Linked DNA regions of Sporomusa sphaeroides DSM 2875. The protein of the gene in region 1 binds, or shares a complex with, the protein of each later gene. Links are inferred from orthologs where the notes say so. Each region holds a gene or a part of one and is shown in the gene's direction. Other genes may lie near its edges.

Region 1 (13,743 bases):
GAGTTTTTTGGTAAGAACCCGTGTCGGTAATTTTTGTCTGGAACAGTCTTTAACCCTTGAAGAAATTGCTTTACTCAAGGAAAAAGCCGTCCAAAAGCCTGATAGTGTTCTTACTCATTTTCCCGCTGTGATATTATCTGAACAAGATTCTAATGCTGTAAAAAATGGACGCAGTATCTGCTGTCAGGCAAATGCCCTGGATTTGGTTACAATCTACGACTGGCAGAAAACTTTCATTGGCATTGGACGGAAAATAAGCGGGGCCGAAGGTCAGTCGCTACTAACGCCAGTTAAAATATTAAGTCCGGACCGGTAGCGTTCCGGACTATTGGCTTGCCTAACAGAATTTATAAATTTTGCGCGCCACTCCAGCGATTTTTCTTAGCAAAAGTCACCCCTTATAATTTTTGCCCTGATAGGAAGGCTATAGCTAGCGCTTGCCAGGTATTGCGCTCAAGCCTTCTGTAAGGCGGTAACGAGGAGAAACAGAGAAACTATGGAAGTATTTACACAGATAAAAGACATACATCAATATCCGGGCATTTATATGGCGTTAGGAACTTTTGATGGTGTTCATGTTGGACATCAGGCAATCATTTCACGTACTGTCGAGCTGGCGAAAAACGAAAACTGCTTGAGCTCTGTGTTTACTTTTAGCAATCATCCTCTAAATGTTATTAATCCAGAACATTGTCCACCGCTCATTATAACCAACCCGGAAAAGGTTAATTTAATTGCAGCCCTGGGAGTTGATATTTTATTTAATATCCCCTTTACAAGTCAGCTTTTACAACTGACGCCTGAGAGTTTCGTTGCAATGCTGGTCAACAACCTTAAGCTGAAACATGTGATAGTCGGAGAAAACTTTACCTATGGGTATCGGGGGGCAGGGACGTCGGACATGTTGAAAAAGGCTGGCGTTCTTCACGGGTTCAGCGTCGATGTGGTACATATGGTTGATATCGAAGGTACTGTTGTGAGCAGTACTGTTATCCGGCAATTAATTAAAGAGGGTGAAGTCAAACAGGCGGCTGTTTTGCTTGGCCGCTTCGTAACCATCACCGGGGAAGTTATCAAAGGCGACCAGCGGGGTAATAAATTAGGCTTTCCTACCGCTAATTTGGCTATTCCCCAAGGCTTGCTGGTTCCCGCTGACGGAGTTTATGCCGTGTATGCCATAGATAAGTCCGGCCAAAAATTTAATGCAGTAGCCAATATTGGCAATAATCCTACCTTCACGCGGCAATCCCGCCGGATTGAAATCCATATTTTGGATTTTGACCGTTTGATTTATGGAGAACATCTTCAGGTACAATTTCTTGACCGAATTCGCGGTGAGATTGCTTTTAATTCCATCGAGCAACTAAAACAGCAAATGGCTAATGATATCAATTTTGCGCGAAAAAATTACTTTTAAAGCGCTATAAAGGTTTACATGTGTTAATCTTTATGTTAGTATATATTTTAGTGATTAAATCACATATAACCATAGCGAGGATAGTCGAGTCTCCGGCGATGTCTTGGCTAATGGGGGTAAAGCTACGTAAAAGGAGGTGAACCATCGTGTTGACACCTGAAAACAAACAGAAACTTATTGAAAAATATCGTGTACACTTGAATGATACCGGATCACCGGAAGTTCAGATTGCGATTCTTACCGAGCGCATTAATTATTTGACAGAACATTTAAGAGAACACAAAAAAGACCACCATTCCCGTCGCGGTCTATTAAAAATGGTTGGTCAGCGCAGAGGTCTCTTAAACTATCTGCGTGAAAATGATATTGAACGCTACCGTTCAATCTTGGAAAAACTCAACTTGCGGAAATAGAAAAAGCGGATTTTCCGCTTTTTTTTATTTATTTTCCAGGTTAAAGAAAAATAAAAAAGGGAATAATAAGAAAAATGTCGAACAGTTAATCTTTGCTAAAAGAAAAGGGGTTTAACAGAGGAGGAAAACAAAATATGGAGAAATTCCAGATGGAATTAGGTGGCCGTACCCTGGTCATTGAATCAGGTAAAATGGCTAAACAAGCCAGCGGTGCCGTTTTGGTACGTTACGGTGACACGGCTGTGCTTGTGGCTGCGACTCAGTCGGCCGAGCCGCGGCCGGGCATTGATTTTTTCCCATTGACTGTTGATTATGAAGAACGCTTATATTCGGTTGGCAAAATTCCCGGTGGCTTTATCAAACGGGAAGGGCGTCCAAGCGAAGCCGCCATTTTAGCCGGACGCTTAATCGACCGGCCGCTTCGACCGTTATTTGCCGATGGGCTGAGAAACGATGTTCACGTTGTGGCTACTGTCATGTCGGTAGATCAGAACAACCCGCCGGATATCCCGGCAATGATTGGTGCATCCTGCGCTTTAGGCGTATCTGATATTGGTTTTAACGGGCCAATTGGCGGTGTGCGTGTAGGGCTGCTTGACGGCAAGCTTATTTTGAATCCCACGGTGGAAGAGCAGGAAAAAAGTGAGCTTAATTTAGTCGTAGCAGGTACCAAAGATGCCATTTTAATGGTTGAGGCAGGGGCCAATGAACTGCTGGAAGAAACCATGCTTGAAGCAATTTTATTTGGTCACGAAGCCATCAAAGAAATAGTTGCTTTCCAGGAAGATATTATTGCGAAAATCGGTAAACCGAAAAAGGAAAAACCGTTATATGAAGTCCCTGCCGATATTGATGCAGCTATGCGGCAGTTTGCAACAGAACAGTTAAAGGTAGCTGTAGTTAATTCGGATAAGCATACGCGTGAGGAAAATATCAAACAGATTAAAAATGAAGTTGTGGCACATTTCCTTTCGCTATATCCTGATAATGAAAAAGACATTAATTACATGTTCCAAAAAATTCTCAAAGAAATTGTACGGAAAATGATTACCGTTGATAAAATCCGTCCAGATGGCCGCCAGATTGAAGAAGTACGGCCTATTACTTGTGAAGTAGGCCTTTTGGCACGTACTCATGGGTCAGGCTTGTTTACTCGCGGACAGACGCAAGTCTTCACGATAACCACCCTGGGAGCCATCGGGGATGAACAGATTCTTGACGGGCTTGGTGTCGAGGAATCCAAACGCTATATGCATCATTATAATTTCCCTTCCTTCAGCGTAGGTGAGACTCGTCCTTCACGCGGTCCGGGCCGTCGCGAGATTGGTCATGGCGCACTGGCTGAGAGAGCCTTGCTGCCTGTAATTCCCTCAGAAACTGATTTTCCTTATACCATCCGGTTAGTGTCAGAAGTGCTGGAATCCAATGGCTCAAGCTCTATGGGCAGCGTATGCGGCAGTACATTATCATTAATGGATGCCGGTGTGCCGATTAAAGCTCCCGTATCCGGTGTAGCCATGGGTCTGGTTAAAGAAGGGGATCATTATACGATCCTGACAGATATTCAAGGCATGGAAGATGCACTGGGTGATATGGACTTTAAAGTAGCCGGTACGGCAAAAGGTGTAACAGCTATGCAGATGGATATGAAAATATCCGGCATTACGAAGGAAATTTTTGAAGATGCGCTGGCTCAGGCCAGGCGGGGACGCATGCATATAATGGGCAGAATGCTTGAAGCTATTGCTGAACCGAGAAAAGAACTTTCGCCGTTTGCACCGCGCATTATTACGATGGAAATTGATCCTGACAAAATTCGCGATGTCATTGGACCAGGCGGTAAGATTATTAAAAAGATTATTGAGGAAACAGGCGTGACCATCGACATTGAGGATGATGGCAAAGTATTTATTGCCGCCGTTGATGTTGAGGCCGGTCAAAAAGCAGTGAGTATAATTGAAAGCCTGGTACGCAGCGTGGAAGTTGGTACCACCTATACGGGTAAAGTCACCCGCATCATGAACTTTGGTGCATTTGTCGAGATTCTGCCTGGGAAAGAAGGCCTTGTCCATATTTCACAGCTTGCGCGCGAACGGGTAGCCAAAGTAGAAGATGTTGTTAAGATTGGCGATGAAATTATGGTTAAAGTTACAGAAATTGACCGCCAAGGCCGTATTAATCTGTCGCGTAAAGAGTTGTTAAAAGCAGAACCGCCAAAGGAAAACCGCCCTGAAGTCGGCGAATAATACCATATCGGTCAAACAATTTAGGGACTTGGCAGCAGCCAAGTCTTTTAATTTTGCTCATAAATGACTGGCACCATTAATACACTGTACTATATGTGAGCGAGTAGATAGTACCTTGCGTCACCTCACTATTTAAGTGATGCGGGGTATTAGGCAGGAGTTGATTGTTATGCAGTGTAAAATGATAATGGTAGGAAAAATTCGCCAGTGGTATGTGTATTTTTCTATTGGTGTCTTTTTGACAATAGCTATGTTATCAGGCCTGCTCCAGCCGCTGCTGGCTACTACCCAACTGACGACTGTACCGCCGCCCATTTTTCAGGGAAATCAGTCGCGGCCGCAAGTGGCATTTGCTTGCAATGTATTCTGGGGCGAAGAATACCTCCCCGATATGCTTAAGACATTGGATAAAAATAATATTCACATCACTTTTTTTATTGGCGGCAGCTGGGCTAATAAATATCCTGAAATACTGAAGGATTTAGCCAATAGAGGACATGAACTGGGTAACCATACCTATAGCCACCCGCACCCTAACAACCTAAGCAAAGAGAAAAACAAAGAGCAAATCATAAAAACAGAAGAATTAGTGAACAATCTTACCGGCATAAAAACAAACCTGTACGCGCCACCTTATGGTGAGTATAACAATACAGTATTGCTGGCTGCGCAGGAATTACAGTACACTACGATCATGTGGAGCATTGATACGGTCGATTGGAAGCGGCCGCCGCCGGAAATACTTAAGGAGCGGGTATTGAAAAAGCTTCATAACGGCGCCATTATTTTGATGCATCCAACCGCGCCTACCGCCCAGGCTCTTCCCAGTCTTATTGAGGAAATACAAAAACGCGGATATACAATAACTACGGTATCTGATATACTAAAACCGTAAAAACAGGCAGGCGAAAGCCTGCTTTTTTATTGACCAAATGCAATAAATGTGATACTATGTGTTTACATAAAAAAGTAACATGTAGTTATTATGCTTGCTTTAACAGAAAGCATGGCTTTCTAAAAGCAGGATAAGACAACTTATCTGCTGGGATGGAGGTAGCTGATGAAAAAGTATAAGCAGGCAACGGCTTGGTTAGTCATGATGACTGTTATGGCGACTTTTATGCTGCCGGTTATGCCGGCACATGCTTTTTCCGTATCTGATATATTAGGACAGGCTGCCGGGACTGCTGAGTCCGGCGGGACGAGTGGCGTGAGTGCAGGCAAGGGGGTAGTTGATATTATCCTTGGTCTGTTCCTGGGTAAAGTCCTGGGAAATGCTGCCAGCCCAGATGCAGCTGTTCAAGACAATAGTTCCGATAATGGCTTAAAGACCAACTTAGCGAAAGAGTTTGTCGGGTTTTATGCTGAATGGTGGGGGGAAGATACTTCCTCGTATAACTCTATGGTTCAAAATGCTGATGTAATTAAGACCATTGCGCCTTTTTGGGCTACCATGCAGGCCGATGGCACACTAACCGACCGGGGTGGCAATGACCATATAGCTGTGGTTAACACTGCTCATCAGAAAGATGTGGCAGTATTGCTGTTGGTGAATAACGCTAAACAGGATAACGCGCCACCGGTGCATACTGTTCTGGCAAACCCTGCTCTTAGAACCAAAGCGATTGATAATTTTGAAGCCTATATTAAAAAGTACAATCTGGATGGTATCAATGTTGATTTTGAAATGGTGCCGGCAAAAGACCGTGATCTTTTAACGGCCTTTATGCGTGAGCTTTATGGCCGCCTCAAACCGCAGGGATATATTGTTTCCATTGATGTTTTTCCTAAACAGGATGAGAACAATGATGTGGCGGCTGCCTATGACTACGCCGAGTTAGCCAAATATGCTGATAAAATTATGATCATGACTTACGATAATCACGGTGCCTGGAGTGGCCCGGGGCCGATTGCTGATATCCGCTGGGTGGAAAACAACTTAAAATATGCGTTGAAATCTATTCCTAAAGATAAACTCTATCTTGGCATTGCTGCTTATGGTTATGACTGGTCGGCACAAGGAGTCCAGTCATTAGAGTTTGACGCTATTATGGATTTAGCTCAGCGTTATGGTAAAACCGTGCAGTGGGATGACACAGCTAAATCTCCTCATTTTAGCTATACCGCAACAGACGGTACAGCGCATACGGTTTGGTTTGAAAATAGCGAAAGCTTGAAACACAAGCTGGCACTTATTACCAAGTATGATATTGCCGGTGCCGCCATGTGGAAACTTGGCGAAGAAGACCCGGCAGTGTGGCCGGTATTGAGGGACAAGTTCCGCAAATAACCAACTAATAAACGACACAGGAGGTTTGTTGTGTATAAAGAAAAAATAATGATTATAGCTATGCTTCTCGTTTTAGTATTTAATGTCGTGGCACCTGTACAAGTTAGCCATGCGGCATCTTTAAATAGTGTTGTCAGCACTCTGGGGGCTTCGACTGTTCCCGGAACAGATGGCGGCGGCAGCTCTGGCGGATCTAATATCTTTGAAAAGCTTTTTAGTTTTTTATTTGATAAAATTCTTGGCCCAATACTGAATATTTTTGATGGCGGCAAGGCGGCAACAACTTCGCCGGATAGTCCGGTAAAAGTGACACCGCTTCCGTCCGGAGACGGCAGTTCTGTTACCGGCAGCAGCGGTGTATTGCGTGGCAAAGTCATTGTTGTCGACCCAGGCCATGGCGGCAGCAACCCTGGGGCGGTAGCCAACAATACCCGGGAATCGGATAATAACTTAGCTGTCAGCAAAAAATTGCGGGACAAGCTGACAAGCGCCGGCGCCAAAGTAGTTATGACCAGAGAAACTGACCGCACCGTAGCTGCCGAGGGCAGCTCGCTTGGACAGGAATTAGCCGCAAGGGTAAATATTGCCGAAGCTAACAAGGCTGATATATTTGTTAGTGTCCATTCCAATTCTAATCCCAATCCTGCCATTTACGGAGCAATGACCTTTTATCCCAGCGGCAAGTCTTCCCAGCTTGCACTTAAAGTGCAAAACGGTATTGTCAAAGCGACAGGTGCTGTAGATAAAGGTACATCGCCGGCAACCTTCCACGTTCTCCGCAACACCAGCATGCCTAGTATTTTAGTTGAGATGGGATTTGTGACAAACGCCGGCGAAGCGCGTAAACTGCAGGAAGACAGTTACCGCAATAAAATGGCTCAGGGTATTTTCGATGGGATAGTAAGCTACTTTGCTAACTAATTCTATAAATGGAGACTTGATTCAAATGGGGTTTTAACCCCATTTGAATCTTAGTCGGAATTATCCAGGGACTTAGCCGCTCGCCTGTGCCCATAGGGGTCTCCCGCTTGTGAAGCGGAGTCTTAGAGCGGGTTAGTCATCGGATAAATTAGTTTCTGTAAACAGAGATAAAGCAGGCTAAACTTCAATTGATTTTGGTCAATCTGAAGTTTAGCCGGTTATCTCTGTTTTTTTCTTTATTGAATTTAGGTATAATAAGGAATATGCTTATTTTGATAAATTGCATTATAATAGGTATGTGAAATGATAAAGATTTTCTCCCAGGCATACTGGTGGAAGCTTTAACTTTGGCTTGAGGAAAAGGAGACTGTATGTACCGAAAATCAGTGTTACCTAATGGGGTTCGTGTTGTTTCGGAGACTATTCCGTATGTTAAATCAGTCACCATGGGAGTATGGATGGCTACCGGATCACGGTTTGAAAACGAAGAAAATCATGGTGTTTCTCACTTTATTGAACATTTGATGTTTAAAGGTACCGCCCGGCGGTCGGCCAAGGATATTGCTGAGACGGTGGATGCTGTAGGTGGTCAGCTTAATGCATTTACCGCCAAAGAGTGCACTTGTTATTATCTAAAAGTGTTAGACTCGCATGCCGAGCTGGCGATGGATATTTTAAGCGATATGCTGCTACGGTCCAAATTTGCCGAAGATGACATTGAGCGGGAACGTCAGGTAGTACTTGAAGAAGTACATATGTATGAGGATACACCTGATGAATTGGTTCATGATATTCATTTAGATACTATCTGGCCGGCTCATCCGCTTGGCCGGAATATTTTAGGCACACTTGCTTCGATAGAATGCTTTGACCAGGCGTTAGTGAAAAAATATTATCAGGATTTCTATACACCGGATAATTTGGTTATTGCTGCAGCTGGCAATATAAGCCATGATGCTTTGGTACAGTTGGCAGCAAATTATTTTGGTCAAATGCAAGGCCAAAGCCGAAATCTGGCAATCACTGCTCCGGCGTTTGCTCCGGCGAAAACCATTGTCAGCAAAGACATAGAGCAGGTACATGTGTGTTTAGGTACAGCAAGTGTGCCACAAGACAGCCCGGAAATATATCCTGTTCATATTCTGAATAATATTTTAGGCGGCGGGATAAGCTCCAGGCTGTTTCAATCTATCCGGGAAGAGCGGGGACTGGCCTATTCCATTTATTCCTATCAAACTAATTACCGGGATGCCGGCTTATTCACTATCTATGCCGGAACCCGGCCAGGCAATGTAAATCAGGTTTTAGATCTGATTCTGGAAAACCTAAGAGAATTCAAAGAAAAAGGAATCAGTGAACAAGAGTTAACTAAGTCCAAAGAGCAAATAAAGGGAAATTTGCTGCTGGGACTGGAAAGTTCAAGCAGCAGGATGTCCCGTATTGGCAAACTGGAAATTACTTTAGGCAAATTTGTGTCCTTAGACGAAGTTGTCGGTAAAATTGACAGGGTAACGTTAACCGATGTCAATCAGATGATTGAGCAGATGCTTACTGCCAAGCAATTGTGCTTTACTGCCCTGGGGCCTGTTGATTCTGCAAAAATTAATACGAACTTTAGGATTTAAAAGGGGAATAGTATGACAAGAGGGTTTGAGGTAATTACCCAATATAAGGACTGTAATGTAATTTTGCCTGTACGCAAGACCGGATTAAGTGCCGGCTATGATATTGCCGCCGCTCAAGAAACTACTTTATATCCCGGAAAGGTGGCCTTGATTCCGACAGGCCTCAAAGCTTATATGCAGGAGGATGAATATTTAGGTATTCACATCCGTTCCGGTTTATCCATTAAACATAGTTTGAGCTTAATCAATGGGCAAGGAATTATTGATGCCGATTATTATAATAATCCGGACAATGAGGGACATATTCTGGTTGGCATATTTAATCATGGTACCGAGCCTTTGACAATCAGAGCAGGGACTAGAATAGCTCAGGGAATTTTTTATAAGTATTTAAAGACAGATAATGATTGTGCTGCCGCTGTCCGGTCAGGTGGCTTAGGCAGTACCGGCGAGTGAAGCCGGGCTGATTTTTCGTTCATATTTTAGTCTAAAGCGCCATATACATTGGTAGAAGCCGGTTAGGGGGGATACGATGTATACATGGGCGGCGTTGGTACTCATTATTCTTCTCCTTATGGGATCGGTTTGGCTGCGTGTCTGTCGCTCTCGTACCTTATTGGACAGCGCACCTTTGCTGGAACCCAAGCCATCACCTTTTTCCACCGCTGTACAGGATTTAGTAGCTACTGCCGGCGGGGTATATCTTTCGATGGTAATGGTGGTTTCCTTCCTGAAACTTGAGTTGCCTGAGAAAATAACGGTCGGGATACTTTCGTTTGATCCGTTGGCTATGACGTCGATTGCTATGGCGGTTATCCAGCCGCTTTTTAGTAGACTATTTGGTAATTAAGTGGGTGAGGATATGCGGATAAGTGAAATGGCCGGAAAAGAAGTTATTAATTTGGGTGATGGAGCCCGGTTGGGCATAATCGGTGAATGTGAAATTACTTTTGACAGTCGGACAGGGGTTATTGGCGGCTTGGTATTACCCAAACGAAGATCCCTCTTTAACTTTTTAGGGGATGGTCAGATAACCACAATACCCTGGCAGGCCATCAAACGGATTGGTGACGAGGTTGTTATTGTTGATTTGAATAATGCTTATGAACGAATGTATTCTACGTTTAGGGAATAAAAAACTTATACATGGTCAACCTAACATTAGATTGTATATCACACTAATGTTAGGAGGCTTTATTGATGGAGACAACAAACAGTAACAATGGTGGCAATCAAATAGCAGGTAATGTTAATAATCAGGCGATGAACCAAACTACAGGACAGGCAGGCAATGCCATGTTCAATGCCAATACAGGTGCCCAGCCGGCGGCCACTTCCAATCAAATGACGGCAGGCACCATGCAGGGAAATCAGGTAACTCAGTCAGCTCAGGGAAATACTCAGGGGGTTAAAAGTGTAATCGGCGTGTTTGATGGCCGGAATAATGCGGAGCAAGCGGTTAATTCCCTCAGGGCGCAAGGCTTTACAACAGAAGAAATCAACATTGTTTCTAAGAACAAAAACACAAAAAACACCCAAGGTGATGGATCTTTTGAAGATGACATTACCGATGGTACTCTTACAGGTGGCACCTTAGGCGGAATTGGCGGTTTGCTGCTGGGAGCGGGTGCTTTAGCCATTCCCGGAGTAGGGCCAATTGTTGCTGCCGGTCCGATTGCAGCTGCTTTAAGCGGGGTTGTGGCCGGTGGTATTGCCGGTGGTTTGATTGACTGGGGCATTCCCGCTGAGGTGGGAAAACGCTATGAGCAGCATGTAGTGCAAGGGGGAATTTTGACTATTATCCGCGCCGATGCAGCTAAGGCTAACCAAGCGGCTCAGATCCTTCGCCAAAATGGTGCCAAGGATGTCGAAACTCACGCATTAAGCTAAAAAAAACCGGGGGAATCCCCCGGTTTTTACTCAGTTTATACAACACAGCGCCGCCGGCGTTTAACTCCGCTTATATATAACGGCCGCCCGCGCCTCAGTAATATGATGGTTATAAGAAACTTGTCGGTGGTTTTTCCTGCTTAGACCGTAAAATACACTATTTTATAATATTTATTTGACAACGTTGGAACCTTTGGTATAGAATGTGTATAAAATGAATAAGCAACATCCTATACAGGATGAAGTAGAGGTGCGGGAGTTAACAGTACTTTCAGGGAGAGCGGCGTCGATGAGCTGGAAGGAAAGGGACAACCGCCGAAGTAAAAGCAGGACTGCCAGTCTCTTTTACTGGTCTTATATCAAACAGGTTTAAGACTGTCACCATTACTTGGTGGAGTGCTATCTCATCTGATCAGAGGAATATACGTTTGTATTTTCCTAAGGTTAGACCAATGCTGTCTTTAGGGCAGCCGGCGAGAAATGCACTCACCGGCTGCTTTATGTTTATGCCTTTGACTTTTCTAAGGATTTGGCAAAAGCGAAGGTTTTTCCCTGAGATTAACCCGCTCTAGGACTCCCTTTTTCAAAAGGGAGTTAAGAGCAGCTAAATCCCAGGATAAGGGCGACTAACCTTCAGATGGGGTTAAAACCCCACCTGAAGCTAAGTCTGCTTTATCTTAATAGGAGGTGGACAGCGTTTGATAAGAGTAATGGTATGTGGAGCTTATGGCAAAATGGGGCGGGAAGTACTGCGCGCAGTTCATGAGGACCAGCAGTTAAGTATAGTTGGTGCGATGGATATTAACTCAGATTTTGCCGATGTAGGGGATATTATCGGTGCAGGCAAAACAGGAGTAACTGTAGGCAATGATCTGGTTACGGTTATCAATGAGACAAAACCACAAGTTATGGTTGATTTCACTAATCCTGAAGCAGTTATGAATAATACTCAACTGGCAATTAAAAACGGTGTGTGCCCGGTAGTTGGAACTACCGGCTTAGCGGAAGCCGATATTAATGAGCTCCGTAAATTATGTACAGCTTCTAAAGTTAATGCAATTATTTCTCCTAATTTTTCCATAGGTGCAATTCTCATGATGAAACTGGCGCAAGAAGCTGCTAAGTATTTACCGCATGTCGAAATTATCGAAATGCATCATGATCAAAAACTTGACGCACCTTCCGGCACCGGCCTGAGGACGGCGGAGATGATTGCCAGTGTGCGAGGTGAAATGCGTCAGGGTCATCCCCGGGAGACTGAGAAACTGCCTGGTGCGCGTGGGGGCGAATTAGCGGGAATTAGGCTGCATAGTGTTCGCTTGCCAGGCTATGTTGCCCATCAGGAAGTAATTTTTGGTGGTTTAGGACAAACGCTTAGCATTCGCCATGATTCAATATCCCGCGAATCCTTTATGCCGGGAGTTGTACTGGCTTGTAAAAAGGTACTGACTGTGGATGGGCTAATAGTTGGCCTTGAACATATAATGGACTAAAGTCTTGTATAGTAGTACAAAATAATGTGAAAAGCTTGGGGGAGTGGCTTACATGAAAAAGTATAATGTAGCAATTGTAGGTGCAACTGGAGCAGTTGGGCAGGAATTTTTAAGACTTATTGAAGAACGCAAATTTCCGTTTAATGAATTAAAATTGTTGGCATCTGAACGATCAGCCGGAAAATCCATAGAATTTATGGGAAAAAGTTACATAGTTGAAGAAGCAACACCAGAGGCTTTTAACAACGTGCAGTTTGCTTTGTTTGCCGGCGGTTCGATCAGTAAAACACTGGCACCTGAAGCTGCTAAACGGGGAGCTGTTGTTATTGATAACTCCAGTGCCTTTCGCATGGACCCGGAAGTGCCTTTGGTAGTGCCGGAAGTTAATCCTGAGGCCATAAAAAAGCACAAAGGAATTATTGCCAACCCTAACTGTTCAACTATTATTATGGTTATGGCTTTGAAGCCTATTTATGACGCTGCCAAAATAAAGCGGATTGTTGTATCAACCTATCAGGCAGTCTCTGGCGCCGGCAAGGAGGCTATTGACGAACTGACAGATCAGGTTAAGGCCATTATGGAAAACCGTCCGGTAGAAGCTAATATATTGCCAAGTGCCAGTCTGCCCAAACATTATCAGATAGCCTTTAATCTGTTGCCACATATTGATGTCTTTGTTGAGGACGATTACACTAAAGAAGAAATGAAAATGGTACATGAAACTCATAAGATATTGAATGATTATTCTATCGGAATCACTGCGACCACCGTAAGAGTACCGGTATATCGCAGTCACTCTGAATCAATAAACATAGAAATGGACGGTCCGCTGTCCCCGCAAGAGGCAAAACAGCTATTGGCTGAATTCCCAGGCATTATTGTACAAGACGATCCGGCAGAAATGCTGTATCCTATGCCTTTATATACTTCTGACCGCAATGAGGTATTCGTTGGTCGTATCCGCCCGGATAAAACGGTTCCTTATGGGCTGAATATGTGGGTAGTAGGCGATCAGATTCGAAAAGGTGCAGCTCTTAATGCCGTGCAAATTGCCGAGTATATGATTGAGCATAACTTAATTTGAGGTGTACAAAATGCGAATACTTGTCCAGAAGTTCGGGGGCACATCTGTAGCGTCACCCGAAGTGAGGGAACTGGTTCTGCGTAAAATTGAGAAGGCGCGGGAACAGGGCTTCAATCCGGTAATTGTGGTATCGGCAATGGGGCGCCAGGGAGCTCCTTATGCCACCGATACGCTGCTTAGCGTCGCACGTTCGGTGTATAAAGGGATTGCGGCCCGGGAACTGGATCAGATTATGTACTGCGGTGAAATGATTTCAGCTGTAGTTATGGCCGGTACTTTGCAGGCTGCCGGTATGGCTTCTGTTATGTTAACAGGCGGGCAGGCAGGCATTACCACAGATGATAACTTTACTGACGCCCGTATC
Region 2 (17,192 bases), 1.1 Mb from region 1 along the record:
CCACTGCGTTTTTCTCTACTACCTGGGCATTTGCTCCGGCCATTATTCCCGTATTGATAACCTATATTGCCGCGGCTATGGGCGGCAGTTGGCGTGAAATATTCTTTGTTTTGGCTATCCCCGGGCTTGTCGGCATAGCAATTCTGTGGTATTTCGTATCCGATAAGCCGGAAGAGATGCTGGCCAAAGGACGCTTATCCCAGGAAGAATATGATTACATTAAATCAGGACTTGTTACTGCAGATGAAGATAATGTAAAAAAACTGGGTATCGGCGTTATCATCAAAGATCCCAGCCTGTGGCTCTACTCTTTGCAACTTTTCTGTTTGCTTGCAATCTATTGGGGCAGTACCTCGTGGATATCCTCTTTTCTCTTTGAACAACATGGTTTCAGTCTCAAAACCATGGGCTTGCTGGCATCATTACCGTATGCTGTTGCCATTATTTCCACAATGCTTGGCGGAACCTTGATGGACAAGGTGTTCCACCGTACCAAACCGGTAGCCCTGATTTCCTTCTTAGCTGCCATTCCCATTCTTATCTACATGGGGCAAATCCCTAAAGGCAGCACCAACCTGCTGATTCTGATGCTAATTCTCAATGGTTTCTTTGTTAATATGGTTTGGGGTGTAATCTATGCCTACCCGCAAATGCGTTATCCTAAAGAAGTAATTGGTTCGGCTGTTGGCTTGACCAATGGTCTTGGTCAATTAGGTGCATTTATATCGCCATTGGCTGCCGGTTATCTGGTACACAAGACTGCCGCCGGAATTTCTTATGACAATGTATTTCTCATGTTTGCCGGTTTCGCGGCTGTCGCGGCCCTGGTAACCTTCTTCCTGAAGGAAGAGCCATTTGTTATCAAAGAGGATGATGGTAACAAACAAGAGGCATCTGCTTCTTTATAAAATTTATAAAATGGGGGTAATAGTATGAAATTTCCGAGTGCAGACCTAACAGGTAAGGTGGCAATAGTGACAGGTGGCAGCAAGGGTATCGGCTTGGGCATTGCTCAGGCGCTGGCTCAGGTAGGCGCTGATGTTGTCATTGTAAGCAGAAATCTGTCTGAAGGCGAGCAAGCTGCCAAAGAAATACAGGCATTAGGACGCAAATCTATAGCTATATCCTGTGATGTGAGCTCTGTCAGCTCGGTTGACAACATGGTGCAGACAGCCGTAAACGCCTTTGGCAAAATTGATATTCTGGTAAATAACGCCGGCATGAATATCCGCAAGCTGGCAGTCGATGTGGAAGAAGCGGATTGGGACAAAGTAATTGGCACCGATCTGAAAGGTGTCTTTCTGGTAGCGCAGCGTGTGGGTAAAGAGATGATTAAGCAACAGAGCGGTGGTAAGGTAATTAATGTTGCTTCCGTTATGGGGGTAATCGGCATGCCGTGGCTTGCAGCCTATTGCTCCAGCAAGGGGGGCGTTGTCCAGCTTACGAAGGTGCTGGCCTTAGAGTGGGCTCAATACAACATTAATGTCAATTGCCTGGCTCCGGCCTATATCCGTACCCCGATGACCGAAGGCTGGCTGAATGACGAAGCCAGACTGAAGCCGATCTTAGACAGCACGCCGCTGGGCAGAATCGGCACCCTCGAAGAGGTAGCCGGACCGGCTGTTTTCCTGAGTTCTGACTGGTCAAATTATGTAACCGGTCACACTCTGTTAGTTGACGGCGGGTGGGCGGCCAGGTAAGCCGCCGGCTCTGCGCCGGATCAAATATAAATAACGAACGAAACAGGAGGGCAAACACATGAGAACAGGCAAAGAGTATATAGAAAGTCTAAAACAACGGAATATCAAAGTATATATCAAAGGCCAATTGCTTAAAAGTGAAGAGGTTGTCGACCATCCCTTTATCCGCGGGCATGTAAATTCAGCGGCGCTGACCTTTGATTTGGCCCATGACCCGGCATACGAAGATTTGATGACCACCACCTCGCATCTTACCGGCAAAAAGATCAACCGGTTCACCCATATTCACCAAAGTGTGGATGATTTGCTGAAGAAAGTAAAAATGCTGCGGATGATTTCCCAAAAGACGGGAACCTGTTATCAGCGCTGCGTAGGCTTTGACGCCATCAACGCTCTCTATACCGTTACCTATGAAATGGATAAGAAACTAGGCACCGAATATCATGAACGCCTGAAAAAATACCTGATCAACTGGCAGGAAAATGACTTGATGGTAGCCGGCGCCATGACTGATCCGAAAGGCGACCGCAGCCTGCGTCCCGGGCAACAGCCGGACCCGGATATGTTTGTCCGGATTGTTGAAAAAAATGACAAAGGCATTATTGTCCGCGGTGCTAAAGCCCATATGACCGGTATGGTCAATTCCCATGAAATGCTGATTATGCCGACAATGGGAATGGCGCCTGATGATAGCGATTATGCCGTATCATGCGCCATACCGGTAGATGCACCGGGAGTAATCCATATCTTTGGCCGCCAAACCAACGATGACCGCAAATGTGAAGGTGACATCGATCAAGGCAATGCCCGGTATGGTATTGTTGGCGGCGAATGCCTGACTGTGCTGGAAGACGTCTTCGTACCCTGGGACAAGGTCTTTATGTGTGGGGAAACGGAATTTTCCGGTTTGCTGGTAGAGCGATTTGCCTGCTATCATCGTCAGAACTATGGTGGCTGCAAAGGCGGAGTTTCAGACGTGGTTATTGGTGCGGCAGCCGTCATGGCCGATATGAGCGGTTATGGCAAAGCCGGACATGTCAAAGAAAAAATCAATGAAATGATTCATTTGACAGAAAGCCTGTATGCTTGCTCCATTGCCTGCTCGGCGGAAGGAAAACCGACAGCCTCCGGCGGCTACTTTGTCGATCCGCTGTTGGCCAATGTGGGTAAACACAATGTCACCCGTCTGATTTATGATATTGACCGGCTGGCACAGGACATCGGCGGCGGCCTGACTGCCACTTTGCCTTCAGAATCTGATTTGCGGCATCCAGAAATCGGGAAGTATGTGGATAAATATTTCAAAGGAGTAGCCGGTGTGTCGACAGAGGACAGAATGAGGGTGGCCCGGCTGATCGAGAATATGACAGGCGGTACTGCCCTGGTAGAGAGTATGCATGGCGCCGGTTCGCCGCAGGCACAAAAAGTTATGTATTCCAAGCTGGGCAACCTTGAACACAAAAAGAAATTAGCCCTGCATATTGCCGGGGTTGCTGCAAACAAAGATAAATAGCAGGACAGGCAGCATGAGGATAGGCGTCAAATTTTGCGGAAACTGCAATCCTCGCCTGGATATGCCGGAACTTTTCCAAGCACTGGCCGTAGAAGCAGCGGCAGAGGAAGTACACTTTGTCCGCTGGGATGACCCGGGTGGCTATGAAGTGTTGCTGGTTCTCAATAGCTGTCAGGTGGGTTGTGCAACCCTTCCGGAATTCACCGGGCCACGTATTGCCGTGACCAGTGAAAGTGTCCGGAATTGGCCTGTCCGGGAGGAAGATTTACCTGCTGCTATACTGGATGCCATTCGGGATGCTCAGTAATTGAATTAACAGAACAATAAAATAGGGTGCAGCAACCACTGCACCCTTAACCATACAGGAGTGGTGAAAATGGCAGAAAAAAATTTGGCCGGACTGCGGGTGCTGGATTTTACCCGCGTATTGGCCGGGCCCTATTTAACGCAAATGCTCAGGGATTTGGGAGCCGAAATCATTAAGGTTGAACAGCCGGGCAAGGGCGCTGATGAGCGGCAGATGTCCCCGATTGTCAACGGACAAAGCGGTTATTTTATGATGCTTAACCGGGGAAAAAAATCAATTGCCTTAAATTTAAAAGATCCCAAGGCCAAAGAAATTATCTTTAAGCTTGCCAAGCAGGCTGATATCATTACAGAAAATTTCAAGCCAGGTGTTATGGAATCGCTCGGGTTTTCCTATGAGGCTTTCAAAGCAGTAAAACCTGATATCATCATGTGTTCTATTTCCACCTTTGGTCAAAAAGGCCCGCTTTCGCAGCGGGCAGGTTATGATATTATCGCTCAGGCCATGAGCGGTTTAATGTGGATGGCCGGTGATCCGGACCGCCGGCCGGCCCGCAGCGGTACTTCCATTGGTGACGTAAATGCCGGTTCTCATGCCCTTGGCGCTATTTTAGCCGCCTTATATTATCGCGAAAAGACCGGTAAAGGACAGTATATCGATATTTCGCTGCGAGACTGCCTGAGTGCCATTATTGAAACGGCTATTCCCCGTTACACGATGAGTGGTGGCACAGATAAACCGGGCCGCTCGGGTCCGCACCATGCTACTATGGGTCCCTACGGCGTTTTTGACGCCGGACGGGAAAGATATATTGTCCTCGGAGCGCTCAATGAGGCAATATGGGCCAGGCTTTGTACCGCAATGAACCGGCCGGAGTATATTAATGATCCCAGGTTCAGCTCCACAACTCTCCGGGCGCAGAACTTAAACGAAACTGTGGCAATCATTGAAGAATGGCTGCAGGGTTTTGAAGATGTCAACGAAGCATTGGACATTTTAGAAGCCAGCAGCGTGCCGTCGGCTCCGGTGCTGGATATAGAACAATTGATGCAGGATCAGCAATTCCTGATGAGAGATATGATTGTAGAAGTCGAGGATCCCATTTTTGGCAAAGTAAAATTACCGGCAACGCCGATGCGCTTTTCCGGGACCAGTGTAATTAATAATGAGGCGCCTCCTTTGCTTGGCGGCAATACTGAAGCCGTGCTGAAAGAGTATGCCGGGATGAGCGGGGAAGAAATAGCTGAACTGCGAGCCAGAAAAGTCATTTGATAAAGTGAGGTAATGATATGCGTGAAGTTGTAATTGTCGGAGCAAAGCGTACACCGATTGGTGATTTTCTTGGTAAGCTGAAAGGCGTAAACGCGGTTGAACTAGGAATAACGGCTGTAAATGCAGCACTGGCTCAGGCGCAAATCAAACCGGCCCAAGTTGAGGAATTAGCCTGCGGCATGATTTATAAAGCAGGTGTCAAAGGAAATCCCGGCCGGCAGATTCAGTTAAAATGCGGTATGCCGGCAGAAGGGTATGCCTATACCGTAGATCAGCAATGCGGCTCAGGGATGAAGGCTTTTGAATTAGCCAGTCAATCCATCCTGCTGGGCAAAGCCGAAATTGCCGTTGCAGTCGGGGTTGAAAGCATGTCCCAGGCTCCTTACCTGTTAAAAGGAGCAAGAGAAGGGTACCGTATGGGGCCAAGCGATGTACAGGATTCTATGCTGTATGACGGACTAGTCTGCGCGATTATGGGTTATCATATGGGGCTTACGGCTGAAAACCTCGCAGAGCGCTATAACATTACCCGGGCAGAGCAGGACGAATTGGCCCTCAACAGCCACCAAAGAGCGGTCACAGCCATTCAAAACGGAATTTTTAAGGATGAAATTGCACCTGTCACCATAGAGACTAAAAAAGGGGCAATGCTTGTTGACACCGATGAGCATCCTCGCGCCGATGTCACCTTAGAGAAACTGGCGTCTATGAAACCTGCCTTCAAAAAAGGAGGTACGGTCACCGCCGGCAACGCCTCCGGCGTAAATGACGGGGCAGCCGCTTTGGTACTTATGAGTGCGGAAAAAGCGCATGAGCTTGGAATAAAGCCGCTGGCTAAACTACTCTCTACCGCAAGTGTGGGGGTTGAAGCTGAAATTATGGGTATAGGTCCTGCATATGCTGTGCCGAAGGCCATTAGTTACGCCGGGCTCACGGCGTCAGACATCGGTTATTATGAACTGAACGAGGCATTTGCCGCCCAATTTTTGGCCGTAAACAGGGAGCTCAAACTGGATATGAGCAAAGTTAACGCCAATGGCTCAGGTATCGGTTTGGGGCATCCGGTAGGTTGTACCGCAGCCAGGATTATTGTATCGCTTATTTATGAGATGGGACGCAGAGGCGAACGGTATGGTCTGGCCTCCCTGTGTGTGGGCGGCGGCCCGGCGATAGCAACTGTTATTGAAAAGGTTTAACTGTATAGGATTGTGTGGAGGAGGATATGCATATGGCCATTAAAAAGTTGTTGGTTATCGGAGCCGGTCAGATGGGCAGCGGTATTGCCCAGATAGCATCGACAGCAGGAATAGAAGTAATTATTAACGACATTAAGCTTGAATTTGTTGAACGCGGTCTTAAGGGAATTGAGAAAAATCTGAGCAAACTTGTGGAAAAGGGTAAACTGGCGGAAGCTGAAAAGCAGGAAATTATGGGCCGGATTAGTGGCAGTATTGATTTAAAAGCCAGTGCAGCCGATGTGGATTTCGCCATCGAAGCCGCTGTAGAAAACTTTGAAATCAAAAAGGGGATTTTTACTACCCTTGATGCGGTATGCCCTGCGCATACAATACTTGCCAGCAATACATCCTCGCTGCCGATAACACAAATTGCTGCCGTAACCAAGCGCCCGGACAAAGTTATTGGCATGCACTTCTTTAACCCGGTGCCTGTGATGCAGTTAGTGGAAATCATTATGGGCCTGGCTACTTCGAACGAGACTTATGAAACCATCCGCGAGTTCGCGGTTACTCTGAAGAAATCACCGGTAAAAGTAGAAGACTTCCCGGGGTTTTGCGGCAACAGAATCATGGTTCCTATGATTAATGAAGCGGTATATGCGCTCATGGAAGGCGTTGCCAGTGTAGAAGATATTGATAATGTAGCCAAATTAGGCTTTAACCACCCGATGGGACCGTTGGCGCTGGCGGATTTGATTGGTCTTGATACTATTTTGTATGTTATGGAAGTATTGTATAAAGGTTATGGTGACTCCAAATACAGACCCTGCCCGCTGCTGCGCAAGTATGTTGACGCCGGCTGGTTAGGACGCAAATCCGGCCGCGGCTTTTATACATACAACTAAAACGGAGGAGGTTCGTCCATGCAGGCATATAACAACCTGATTGTTGAAAGAGACGGGGCCGTGGTGGTCATCACTATTAACCGGCCCAAGGAATTGAATGCTCTTAACCGGGCAACCGTGCTGGAACTTGACAGTGTGTTTAAAGCGTTAGAGGCTGATTCGGCAGTAGGCGCGGTTATCCTTACCGGTAGTGGTGAAAAGGCCTTTGTCGCAGGTGCAGATATTGCCGAGATGGCAAATATATCTGCTGTTGCCGCCAGGGATTGGGCGAGATTAGGTCAGCAGGTTTTTTCCCGGATCGAGAACTTCCCCCGGGTAGTAATTGCCGCCATTAACGGCTTTGCTCTGGGCGGCGGCTGCGAACTGTCCATGGCTTGTGATATCAGGGTGGCGTCCGAAAAAGCCAGGTTTGGCCAGCCGGAAGTGAATTTAGGTATTACCCCGGGATTTGCCGGCACGCAGCGGTTAGCAAGACTGGCAGGCAAAAGCCAGGCCAAACTGCTTATCTTAACCGGTGACATCATTGACGCGCAGGAAGCGCGGGCCATTGGCCTGGTTGATAAAGTAGTTGGGCATGCAGAACTTTTGACTGCCGCCAAAGACCTGGCCGGAAGGATTATAACCAAAGCACCCATTGCTGTCAGTCAAGCCAAGACTGCCATTAACCGGGGTGTGGAACTGGATTCTGAGCAGGCCTATGCTTTTGAGGCCGAGCTGTTTGGTATGTGCTTTACCACCGATGACCAGACAGAGGGAATGAGCGCATTCCTTGAAAAAAGAAAGCCTGTTTTTAAAGGACAATAGGGCTTACTGCATAGATTGGGTTGGTTAATTCAGGTGGGGATACTCCTCACCTGAATACCCGCTTATATTCCCCAAAACCCAGTGGGTCTGTGCCCAGCAAAAACCTTGATAAAGGTACAAGATAAATTAGGTTATAGGAGTGTTATGTGATGCAATTTGAATTAAATGCAGATCAACAAATGATGAGAAAAATGGTGAGGGAATTTGCCGAGAAAGAAGTGGCGCCAGGTGTTGTCAAACGGGATGAAGAGAGTCTGTTTGACCGTTCTTTAATTGATGCTATGGGAGAAATGGGATTAAACGGCATTTGTTTCCCGGAAAAGTATGGCGGAGCAGACGGCGATTATCTCAGCTATCTCCTGGCTGTTGAAGAATTGTCGAAAGTCGATGACGGTATCGGTATTACTTTATCTGCTACGGTATCATTATGTGCCTGGCCAATTTTTGCTTTTGGCACAGAAGACCAAAAAGAGAAATACCTGCGCCCGCTGTTAGAGGGCCAGCATATGGGAGCATTTGGCCTTACAGAGCCAAATGCCGGTACTGATGCTGCCGGACAGCAGACAGTAGCCGTTTTGGCAGGCGACCATTATCTGATCAATGGCAGTAAAATTTTTATTACCAATGCCGGAGAAGCCGAAACCTACATTGTCTTCGCCATTACCGACAGGGCAAAAGGTGTAAAAGGCATCACCGCTTTTATTATGGAAAAAGGCATGCCCGGTTTTACCTTTGGCAAAAAGGAACATAAAATGGGCATTCGCTCCTCCATTACGATGGAATTAGTATTCCAGGATGTTAAAGTGCCGAAAGAGAACATGCTGGGCAAAGAAGGCGAAGGCTTTAAAATTGCCATGGCTGCTCTTGACGGCGGTCGGCTGGGGGTAGCCGCCCAAGCACTCGGGATAGCTCAGGCTGCGCTTGATGCCGCAGTAAAATACTCTAAAGAGCGGGTACAGTTCGGCAAACCAATTGCCAATAATCAGGCAATCGGCTTCATGCTTGCCGATATGGCCACCAAAGTTGATGCAGCACGTCTCCTGGTTTACCGGGCTGCCTGGCTTAAGGACCAAGGCTTGCCCTATTCTAAGGAATCGGCGATGGCTAAAATGTATGCTTCCGACATTGCTATGGAAGTAACCACAGATGCTGTTCAGATTTTTGGTGGTTATGGATACATCTGCGAATACCCTGTTGAACGTTTAATGAGAAATGCGAAAATTACCCAGATTTACGAGGGAACCAACCAGGTTCAACGTATGGTCATCTCCGGGGCGTTGTTGCGATAGTGCCATTATAGTCAGAGCGGTTTCAGTGGTCCGCCTGCGTTGAAAGGGTAAAGGCGTTTGCGGGAAAAGTCCCGTGAAGTCATTATGATTTCCGCGTAGGCGGGCCACTGGGTTTATGCAGTCGCTAAACGATCGGACAACCCTGGGGCCTTTTTGCATAAGAACGGCTTCTTTTAATAGCCAGTCTGGCTAGGGTGCCAGTCAGTTTCAGGAAAGGGTGAGATAACAAGCATGTGTTGTTCAAAAGTAACAAAAGATCAGGCATTGGAAATCATCAGAAGATACGAGCAAGTCTTGGCCATTATCAATCAATATGGTAAAGCCAAAGAGCAGTTGTTATCAATACTATTAGATATTCAGGCAACCTCCGGCGAAAACTACGTAGCCGAAGAATGGGCCGAAGTCGTCGCCTGCCAACTGGATGTGCCCATCAGCAAAATCCATGATGTTCTTACCTTCTATGCCATGTTCAGTACGGTGCCCCGGGGCAAATATGTCATTGAAATCTGTAAAAGCACACCCTGCCATGTAACCAAAGCCGATGCCGTAGTGGCCCTGTTTGAAGCAGAATTGGGCATTAAGCTGGGTGAGACCACTCCTGACAATCAGTTTACCCTGCTGCACACCAGCTGTGTAGGCGCCTGTGATATTGGTCCGGTAGCCAAAATCGGCGATGAAGTCTATGGTAACCTGACCGCAGCCAAGGTAGCCGAAATTGTGACAAGTTACCGGGGGGTGTCGTCATGTCAAAAATAAACCAACTCATTTCCGGCAATTGCGGCGTCATTCGTCCTGACTGTACCGAAGCCTATGTAAAGTCCGGCGGGTATGAAGGTCTGAAAAAAGCCTTTACCATGAAACCGGAAGACATTATCGGCGAAGTGAAAAAGGCCAAGCTCTTAGGCCGCGGCGGCGCGGCGTATCCGGCCGGTTCCAAATGGGAACAGCTGCTGGAAATCCCCGAATTCCCCAAATACATTGTCATTAACGCCGACGAAGGCGAGCCAGGCACCTTTAAGGATAAAATCCTTTTAGGCCAGGATCCGCTCCGGGTCATCGAAGGCATGACCATTGCCGGTTATGTGTTCAACTCCCACGACGGCTATATTTATATTCGCGGCGAATACCGCGCCATTCAGAAAGTCTTCCAAAGCGCCATCGACAACGCCGTCAAAGCCGGTTATCTGGGCAAAAACATCCTGGGCAGCGGCTTTGAATTCAACATCCACATCATGACCGGCGCCGGCGCCTATGTCTGCGGCGAAAACTCCGCCCTCCTAAACTCCATCGAAGGCAAGGCCGGCCGCCCGCGCATCAAACCGCCCCATCTGGCCGAAGTCGGCCTGTTCCTCCTGCCCACCCTCGTAAACAACGTAGAATCCATTGCCAACATCCCCACCATCGTCTTAGAAGGCGGCGACAAATACCTAAGCTATGGTACCAAAGACAGCGGCGGCACCAAGCTCGTCTGTCTGTCCGGTAACGTCGTTAACCGCGGCGTATACGAAATCCCCTTTGGCGTCAGCCTGCGCGATGTCATCTATGACCCTGAACTGGGCGGCGGCATCCCTGACGGCAAAAAACTTAAATTCTTCCATTTAGGCGGCCAGTCCGGCCCCATTGGCAGTGAAGCCCAGCTTGACACCCCCTATTGCTACAAAGCCCTCCGCAATGCCGGTTTAAGCGTTGGCTCCGGTGCCGTCGTCGTTATGGACGAAGACGTGTGCGTCATCGATTACCTCAAAGGCGTAACCGAATTCTTCATCCATGAATCCTGCGGCAAATGCACCCCCTGCCGCGAAGGCAACAAGCAAATCTATGAGATACTGGGCAAAATTTCCGCAGGTCAGGCAACCCAGCACGACATGACCGTGCTGCGGCGGTTAATTGACACCATGACCAATGCCTCCTTCTGTGGTTTGGGCCAATCGGCAGCCGTAGCCCTCAACACCTGCTGGAAGCTCTTTAAAGCCGAATTCGAAGATCACCTGAACCAGAAATGTCCGGCACAAATTTGCTTTACTGAACAGGAAAGAGGTGAGTAGTGTGGGTCATCATGCATCCGATCCCAACAAAATCGTCAACATTACCATAGACGGCATCCCCGTATCATGTCCTGAAACTACCCTGATCTTAGATGCCGCCAAAATGGTCGGCATCGACATTCCCGTACTCTGCTACCATCCGGACCTTAAAGTGCGAGCTACCTGCCGCCTGTGCGTAGTCGAGCTTAAAGGCCAGAAAAAACTCAAAACCGCCTGCAGCAACGAAGTCTGGGACGGCGCCGAATTCATCACCAACAGCCCGGCTGTCCGCCAGGCCAGAAAAGACGTGCTTGAACTCATATTGGCCGAACATCCCCAGGACTGCCTCCAGTGCATCAGAAACACCAACTGTGAACTCCAGCAGCTGGCCCGTGACTTTGGCATAGCTAAGCCCCTGTTTGAAAACCAGCCCAAACAAATCCCTGTCGAAGCCTCCAACGGCGTCATCGTCCGCGACATGTCCAAATGCGTCAAATGCGGCCGCTGTGTCGAAATGTGCCAGGAAGTCCAGACCGTCGGCGCCATCAACACCGCCCACCGGTCTGTGGACTACGAAATCACCACCGCCTTCGACCGGCCGCTCCAGGACAGCACCTGCGTCTACTGCGGTCAGTGCATAGCCGTCTGTCCTGTCGGCGCCCTCTACGAAAACGACGAAACCGAAAAAGTCTGGCAAGCCATTGCCGACACCGATAACCATGTACTCGTCCAAGTCGCCCCCGCTGTCCGGGTAGCCCTCGGCGAAGAATTCGGCCTCGCGCCAGGCAGCATCACCACCGGCAAAATGGTAGCCGCCCTGCGCCGCTTAGGCTTTGACAAAGTCTTTGACACCGACTTTGCCGCCGACGTCACCATCATGGAAGAAGGCAGCGAACTCCTCGAAAGAATGAGCCAGGGCGGCACCCTGCCCCTCATCACCTCCTGCAGCCCGGGCTGGATCAACTTTGTCGAAACCTTCTATCCCGACCTGCTGGACAACGTCTCCACCTGTAAATCGCCGCAGCAAATGTTTGGCGCTTTAGCCAAAAGCTATTACCCTCAAAAAGCCGGTATCGACGCCGCCAAAATCGTATCTGTCTCCATCATGCCCTGCACCGCCAAGAAATATGAAAGCGCCCGTCCCGAAATGAACGGCAGCGGCTACCGGGATGTCGACATCGTCTTAACCACCCGTGAACTGGCGAGAATGATCAAACAAGCCGGCTTTGACTTTAATAAACTGACCGAAGAAGAATTTGACGCACCCCTTGGCCTGTCCACCGGTGCCGCCGTCATCTTCGGCACCTCCGGCGGTGTTATGGAAGCCGCGCTGCGTACCGTCTACGAAGTAGTCACAGGCAAAGAACTGGCCAACGTCGATTTCGAAGGCGTACGCGGCCTCACCGGCGTTAAAGAAGCCGAAGTGGACCTTGACGGCAAGAAAGTCAAAGTGGCCATTGCCAACGGCCTGAAAAATGCCCGGGTCATTTTGGATAAAATCCGCGCCGGCGACTGTGAGTATCAGTTTGTGGAAATCATGTGCTGTCCTGGCGGCTGCATTGGCGGCGGCGGTCAGCCCTGGGGCACCACCAAGGCTACCAAGGAAGCCCGGATGGCCGGTCTGTATCAGGCTGACCGCGAGCTGCCTATCAGGCAGTCGCACAAAAATCCGGCAGTGAAGGCGCTGTATGATGAGTTCCTGGGTAAACCCTTAAGTCACAAATCCCATGAGCTGCTGCATACCCATTATCATCCCAAGCATAAGTAAACCAGGTTATTAGGAGCAGCGCGACGCTGGAACTTGTGTGAATCGCTTAGTTCCAAGCGGAGCGCGGAACTTCCTTTATACTCCTTGTTATTAAACCTCACACACCTTAAAGCTGCAAAATAAGAGCCGCTGTTGCAGCCAGGTCGTCTACTGCAACAGCGGTGTTCTGTAACCTATATCAAACGTATAAGAAAGGGGTGGACTCATGTTTTGCAAACTGGATAATATCATCAAGCTTGACTCAATTAGGTCGAAGATGTTGCTGTTTGTACTGACTCCGGTGATCGTTTTCTTTGCTTTATCTTCCGTAGTATCCTATTACATTGCCGATGAGGCAGTGGTCAAGTATGTAAACTCCTCTATGACTGCTGACGGTCTCCAGCGGGCTAAGGATGCCGAAGCCGAATTCGAGCGGATAAAAGGGCTGGCGATGACGCTGGTGCAGGTATTGGCTGTACCTGTGCCTGATAACGAAGCGGAGGCATTATTCAAGCGCATACATAAGAGCGCCGACAATATTGATAACGTCTGTGTCGGTTATGCGGATAAGCGCTTTATCAAATCGGCGCCAGGCTCTATGCCTCCCGGATACGACCCTACGGTGAGAGGCTGGTATACGAATGCGGTTGCCAACCCGGATAAATTTTTGGTAACCAACGCCTATGTAAGTCAGACAACCGGCAAGATGATTGTTACCGTTGCCAAGGCGGTTGTCCGTAACGGCATGACCGTGGGTGTTGCTGCTATTGAGGTTAATCTTGATGAGGTTAAGGAGCTGGTATTGGCGACAAAGGTGGCTAAGACCGGCTATGGTTTTATTCTGGACAGCAACGGAATGTTTGTTATTCATCCGACAGTAAAAGCCGGTGAATATATGCAGAAGCTTGATAACGGTGTGTTGGAGTCGCTTTACAATCACCTCAAGGCTGAACCCGGCACGATTGTAACAGGTGCTTTTGGAGGTGAGGACAAGTCCTATTGTGCGACGGCTATCGAAGGGACGCCGCTATTGTTTGTAACAACCGCTCCAACGCGTGAATTCTTCGAAGATTTGGTAACTATGCGCAACTACAGTATAGGTATTGGCATAGTTACTATTGCGCTTCTCGGATTTATAATCGTTCTGGCTGCCGGCAGGATTTCCAACCCGCTGAATGCGCTAAGCAGATTTATGCAGGAAATGGCTAATGGCAATCTACAAGTTAATGTAAACCAAGCAGGTATTAATAGTAATGATGAGGTCGGGCGGTTGTCTGGCAGTTGTTTGCAAATGGCAGGAAATATTCGTAACTTGGTACGGCAAGTATCGCAGGCTGCAGAACAGGTGGCTGCTTCGTCGGAGCAGTTGACTGCCAGTGCTGATCAAACAGCCAAAACAGCTAACAATGTGGCTGAGTCTATTTCGGCAGTAGCTGCAGGCACTGAAACTCAGAGTAAAGCTTTGGATCAGACCGCTGTCGCGGTTGGGCATATGGCAGCAAGCTTAGACCAGGTAGCCGAATCGGCCCAAACCATTACCACGGGGGCTGATACTGCACTGGCTGCCACTAAAAACGGAGTTGTATTCGTAACAAATGCCGTACAAGAGATGGAGCTTGTGAGGACAAGCACCAAGCATGTGGGGATGGCTGTTGACAAGCTGGCAGTAAGCTCTAAACAAATCGGCGAAATTGTTAATGTCATAACAGATATTGCCGGGCAGACCAATCTGCTGGCACTGAACGCGGCTATTGAAGCCGCCCGTGCCGGCGAGAATGGCAGAGGCTTTGCCGTAGTTGCCGATGAGGTACGCAAACTGGCAGAGCAGTCTGCCAATGCGGCAAAAGACATTAAAGAGCTCATCAATGCCAATCAGGCTGATGTTAAGGCGGCTGTAGAAGGAATGTCCGAAACCGGCGTAATCGTAAATAACAGTACCGAGGCTGTAAATAAAGCCGGGGACGCATTTGCGGAGATTACAGCCCTTGTCGGCAATATAGTAACCAATATAAATCAGGTAAACGAGGCGTTGGCAATCGTGTCGACGGACAGCGCAACGGTTAGCTCGGCAACTATCCATATAGATGAGGCAGGTAAAGCAGCGGCGGCTCAGGTCCAAACTATTTCTGCCGCAACAGAGGAGCAATCGGCGTCCATGGAAGAAATCGCCGCTTCCAGTCAGGCACTGGCAAAAATGGCTGAAGAATTAATCCAGGCGGTTAATAAATTCAAAGTATAAAACAGTTACCAGTACTAAGCCTCTCATTTCATGCAATACATATATAAATAACGGATAAAATAAGTTGTACATTTTTGCGGAAAAGCAGGCAATCAGAACCGGCTTGCAGAAATAATACAACAGATATCCACGGCAATTTGGTATGGAGAGGCAGGGGTAATGTGAAAAAAATTGCAGTGATTACCAGTGGCGGCGACTGCCCGGGAATGAATGCGGCTATCCGTGCGGCAGTTCGTGTGGCTTTAGCCCATGGGGTTGAAGTCTGGGGAATTAGAAACGGTTATGCCGGCATGATTGCGGATAATATGACAAAATTGGATTCGCGCTCAGTGGGTGATATTATTCAAAAAGGCGGGACGTTCCTGGGAACAGCCCGCAGTGAGGAATTTAAAACATTACCCGGACGTCAGAAAGCGGTGGCTAACTTACAATCCCATGGGATTGAGGGGCTTATTGTAATTGGCGGTGATGGCTCTCTGACCGGCGCTAAGCAGTTGGGCGACATGGGAATAAAGATGGTGGGCCTCCCAGGCAGTATTGATAATGACATCTGGGGCACCGATTATACTATTGGGTTTGATACGGCGGTAAATACTGCGCTTGAAGCCATTAATAAATTACGGGATACAGCCTCTGCCCATGGCCGGGTCATGCTGGTCGAGGTTATGGGGAGAAATTGCGGCTGGATTGCCCTTACTGCCGGCTTGGCGGGCGGTGCTGAGAGTATCCTCATTCCGGAAGTGCCATTTTCCCGGGAGGACATTTGCAAGCAATTGCTGGAATCGAGAGCTAAGGGCAAGCAATACAGCATTATGGTGGTTGCCGAAGGGGCAGGCAGTGCTATTGAATTAGGTCAATACATTCGTACTAAAACCGGTTTGGAAACCAGGGTATCGGTACTTGGCCATATTCAGCGCGGCGGGGCGCCCACGGTTGCCGACAGGCTGCTGGCCAGCCGGCTGGCCGAAACAGCTGTCAGATCACTGCTAGCCGGGAAGAGTGGTATTATGATTGGCTATCATAATCAACAATGTGTGGAAGTGCCGATTGCAGATGCTGTCGGCAAGAAGAAAGATATTGACCCGGAATTGTACCGCCTGGCCGACGTTTTGTCACAGTAACCTTATTTCAACATAAAAACCCGCATTATTTCCTGGGAAATAATGCGGGTTTTTGTCAATTGACGTTACATAACAAGTACTAACAGCATTTTGAAGTTCTCGACAGCGTCTAATGCGTGAGGAACTTCGGCTGGCATAACAACCACCTGCCCGGTTGTTGCAGTGACTGTCTCGCCACCGATAGTGATTTCCGCCTTGCCGTCAAGGATGTACACCATAGCATCGCCGGGAGCCGAGTGACTGCTGATGGCTTCACCTTTGGCAAAGGCGAACAGTGTCATACTGAGGGTTTTATTCTGTGATAAGGTCAGGCTCACAACTTTGCCAGGCTGATAGTCTACCAGGTTGACCATATCCAGGGCTTTACTGAATTCGATATTTTTTATGAATTGCTTTTCCATGCAAAGAACCTCCTTATATTTGGGGATTTTGGTTATCTTTGTACTTAGTTTAGCAAATAAATGCACTATAAGCTGTGACAAAAGTCACTGTTCGCGGAAAAAACAGGCCGTACAGGCCTGTTTTTCCGACTTTTTTACCCTAACAGAAAGTATTTCTTAAGAACAGGATAAGGGTCAACATCGGCTTCCGCTGCGACGCGCCTGGATGGCATAGCAATTCGGCCCGCCAAAGGCTCGGCGCAAGCCGTGTTTTCTTTACCTTACATCATCATTTAAATCTAAGGAGCCATCTTCGGACACCCGCATATTAAGATTGACCTTTTCTTCATGTCCCCACAGCATTCTGGCTACTAAATTATTTGTGGCATGCTGATTGCCTGCCTTTAGATGGCTTGTCCGGAGGGTATCCTGGGTGGCGTCAAGACCGCTTTCCTGGTAGAGGTTACCGGCATTATCAATATCAGCGCCTTGAACATCAGACTGTGCAGTTGTCTGTGATGTTGTGACTGCTTCGGAAGCTTGTCTGGTTTCGTTCATAGCAATTCCTCCCTAATTGAATCGGGTGATTAAAACTAGCGTATCCGCGGATACGCCGTACCATACATATTTTTTTACCGATAGTGACAATTGTTTGCCTTAATGCATATCTATAAGCAGGTAATGTAATATGTGAGGCAAAGTTGCCTGTGGAG

Evidence for each region.
Region 2: SPSPH_RS08820 (region 1) and pfkA share a complex: the UniProt entries of both Bacillus subtilis proteins name them as parts of the possible RNA degradosome complex. The link is inferred for Sporomusa sphaeroides DSM 2875 from one-to-one orthologs.

Annotation. Positions count from the first base shown.
Region 1 is NZ_CP146991.1:1,939,703-1,953,445, forward strand. Bases 1,599-4,520 are described here. They hold SPSPH_RS08820 (polyribonucleotide nucleotidyltransferase), read left to right. Parts: upstream 1,599-1,964; coding sequence 1,965-4,076; downstream 4,077-4,520. Other genes in these bases: rpsO (30S ribosomal protein S15), read left to right, coding at 1,599-1,830; SPSPH_RS08825 (polysaccharide deacetylase family protein), read left to right, coding at 4,246-4,520. Also shown: tRNA pseudouridine(55) synthase TruB, read left to right, coding at 1-316; SPSPH_RS08810 (bifunctional riboflavin kinase/FAD synthetase), read left to right, coding at 497-1,417; more of rpsO, read left to right, coding at 1,564-1,598; more of SPSPH_RS08825, read left to right, coding at 4,521-4,971; SPSPH_RS08830 (glycosyl hydrolase family 18 protein), read left to right, coding at 5,137-6,366; SPSPH_RS08835 (N-acetylmuramoyl-L-alanine amidase family protein), read left to right, coding at 6,397-7,287; SPSPH_RS08840 (M16 family metallopeptidase), read left to right, coding at 7,659-8,912; SPSPH_RS08845 (deoxyuridine 5'-triphosphate nucleotidohydrolase), read left to right, coding at 8,925-9,368; SPSPH_RS08850 (hypothetical protein), read left to right, coding at 9,445-9,762; SPSPH_RS08855 (YlmC/YmxH family sporulation protein), read left to right, coding at 9,775-10,047; SPSPH_RS08860 (general stress protein), read left to right, coding at 10,113-10,802; dapB (4-hydroxy-tetrahydrodipicolinate reductase), read left to right, coding at 11,501-12,295; SPSPH_RS08870 (aspartate-semialdehyde dehydrogenase), read left to right, coding at 12,348-13,379; dapG (aspartate kinase), read left to right, coding at 13,390-13,743. UniProt on the Bacillus subtilis protein: Involved in mRNA degradation. Catalyzes the phosphorolysis of single-stranded polyribonucleotides processively in the 3'- to 5'-direction. Necessary for competence development in Bacillus subtilis.
Region 2 is NZ_CP146991.1:835,688-852,879, forward strand. What follows is about bases 14,127-17,119. They hold pfkA (6-phosphofructokinase), read left to right. Parts: upstream 14,127-15,139; coding sequence 15,140-16,099; downstream 16,100-17,119. Other genes in these bases: SPSPH_RS03765 (methyl-accepting chemotaxis protein), read left to right, coding at 14,127-14,978; SPSPH_RS03775 (cupin domain-containing protein), read right to left, coding at 16,165-16,500; SPSPH_RS03780 (hypothetical protein), read right to left, coding at 16,756-17,037. Also shown: SPSPH_RS03705 (MFS transporter), read left to right, coding at 1-908; SPSPH_RS03710 (SDR family NAD(P)-dependent oxidoreductase), read left to right, coding at 933-1,700; SPSPH_RS03715 (4-hydroxyphenylacetate 3-hydroxylase family protein), read left to right, coding at 1,759-3,213; SPSPH_RS03720 (hypothetical protein), read left to right, coding at 3,227-3,520; SPSPH_RS03725 (CaiB/BaiF CoA transferase family protein), read left to right, coding at 3,590-4,792; SPSPH_RS03730 (thiolase family protein), read left to right, coding at 4,810-5,988; SPSPH_RS03735 (3-hydroxybutyryl-CoA dehydrogenase), read left to right, coding at 6,021-6,875; SPSPH_RS03740 (enoyl-CoA hydratase-related protein), read left to right, coding at 6,894-7,679; SPSPH_RS03745 (acyl-CoA dehydrogenase), read left to right, coding at 7,829-8,968; SPSPH_RS03750 (complex I 24 kDa subunit family protein), read left to right, coding at 9,200-9,724; SPSPH_RS03755 (complex I 51 kDa subunit family protein), read left to right, coding at 9,712-11,013; SPSPH_RS03760 (NADH-dependent [FeFe] hydrogenase, group A6), read left to right, coding at 11,015-12,760; more of SPSPH_RS03765, read left to right, coding at 12,966-14,126. UniProt on the Bacillus subtilis protein: Catalyzes the phosphorylation of D-fructose 6-phosphate to fructose 1,6-bisphosphate by ATP, the first committing step of glycolysis.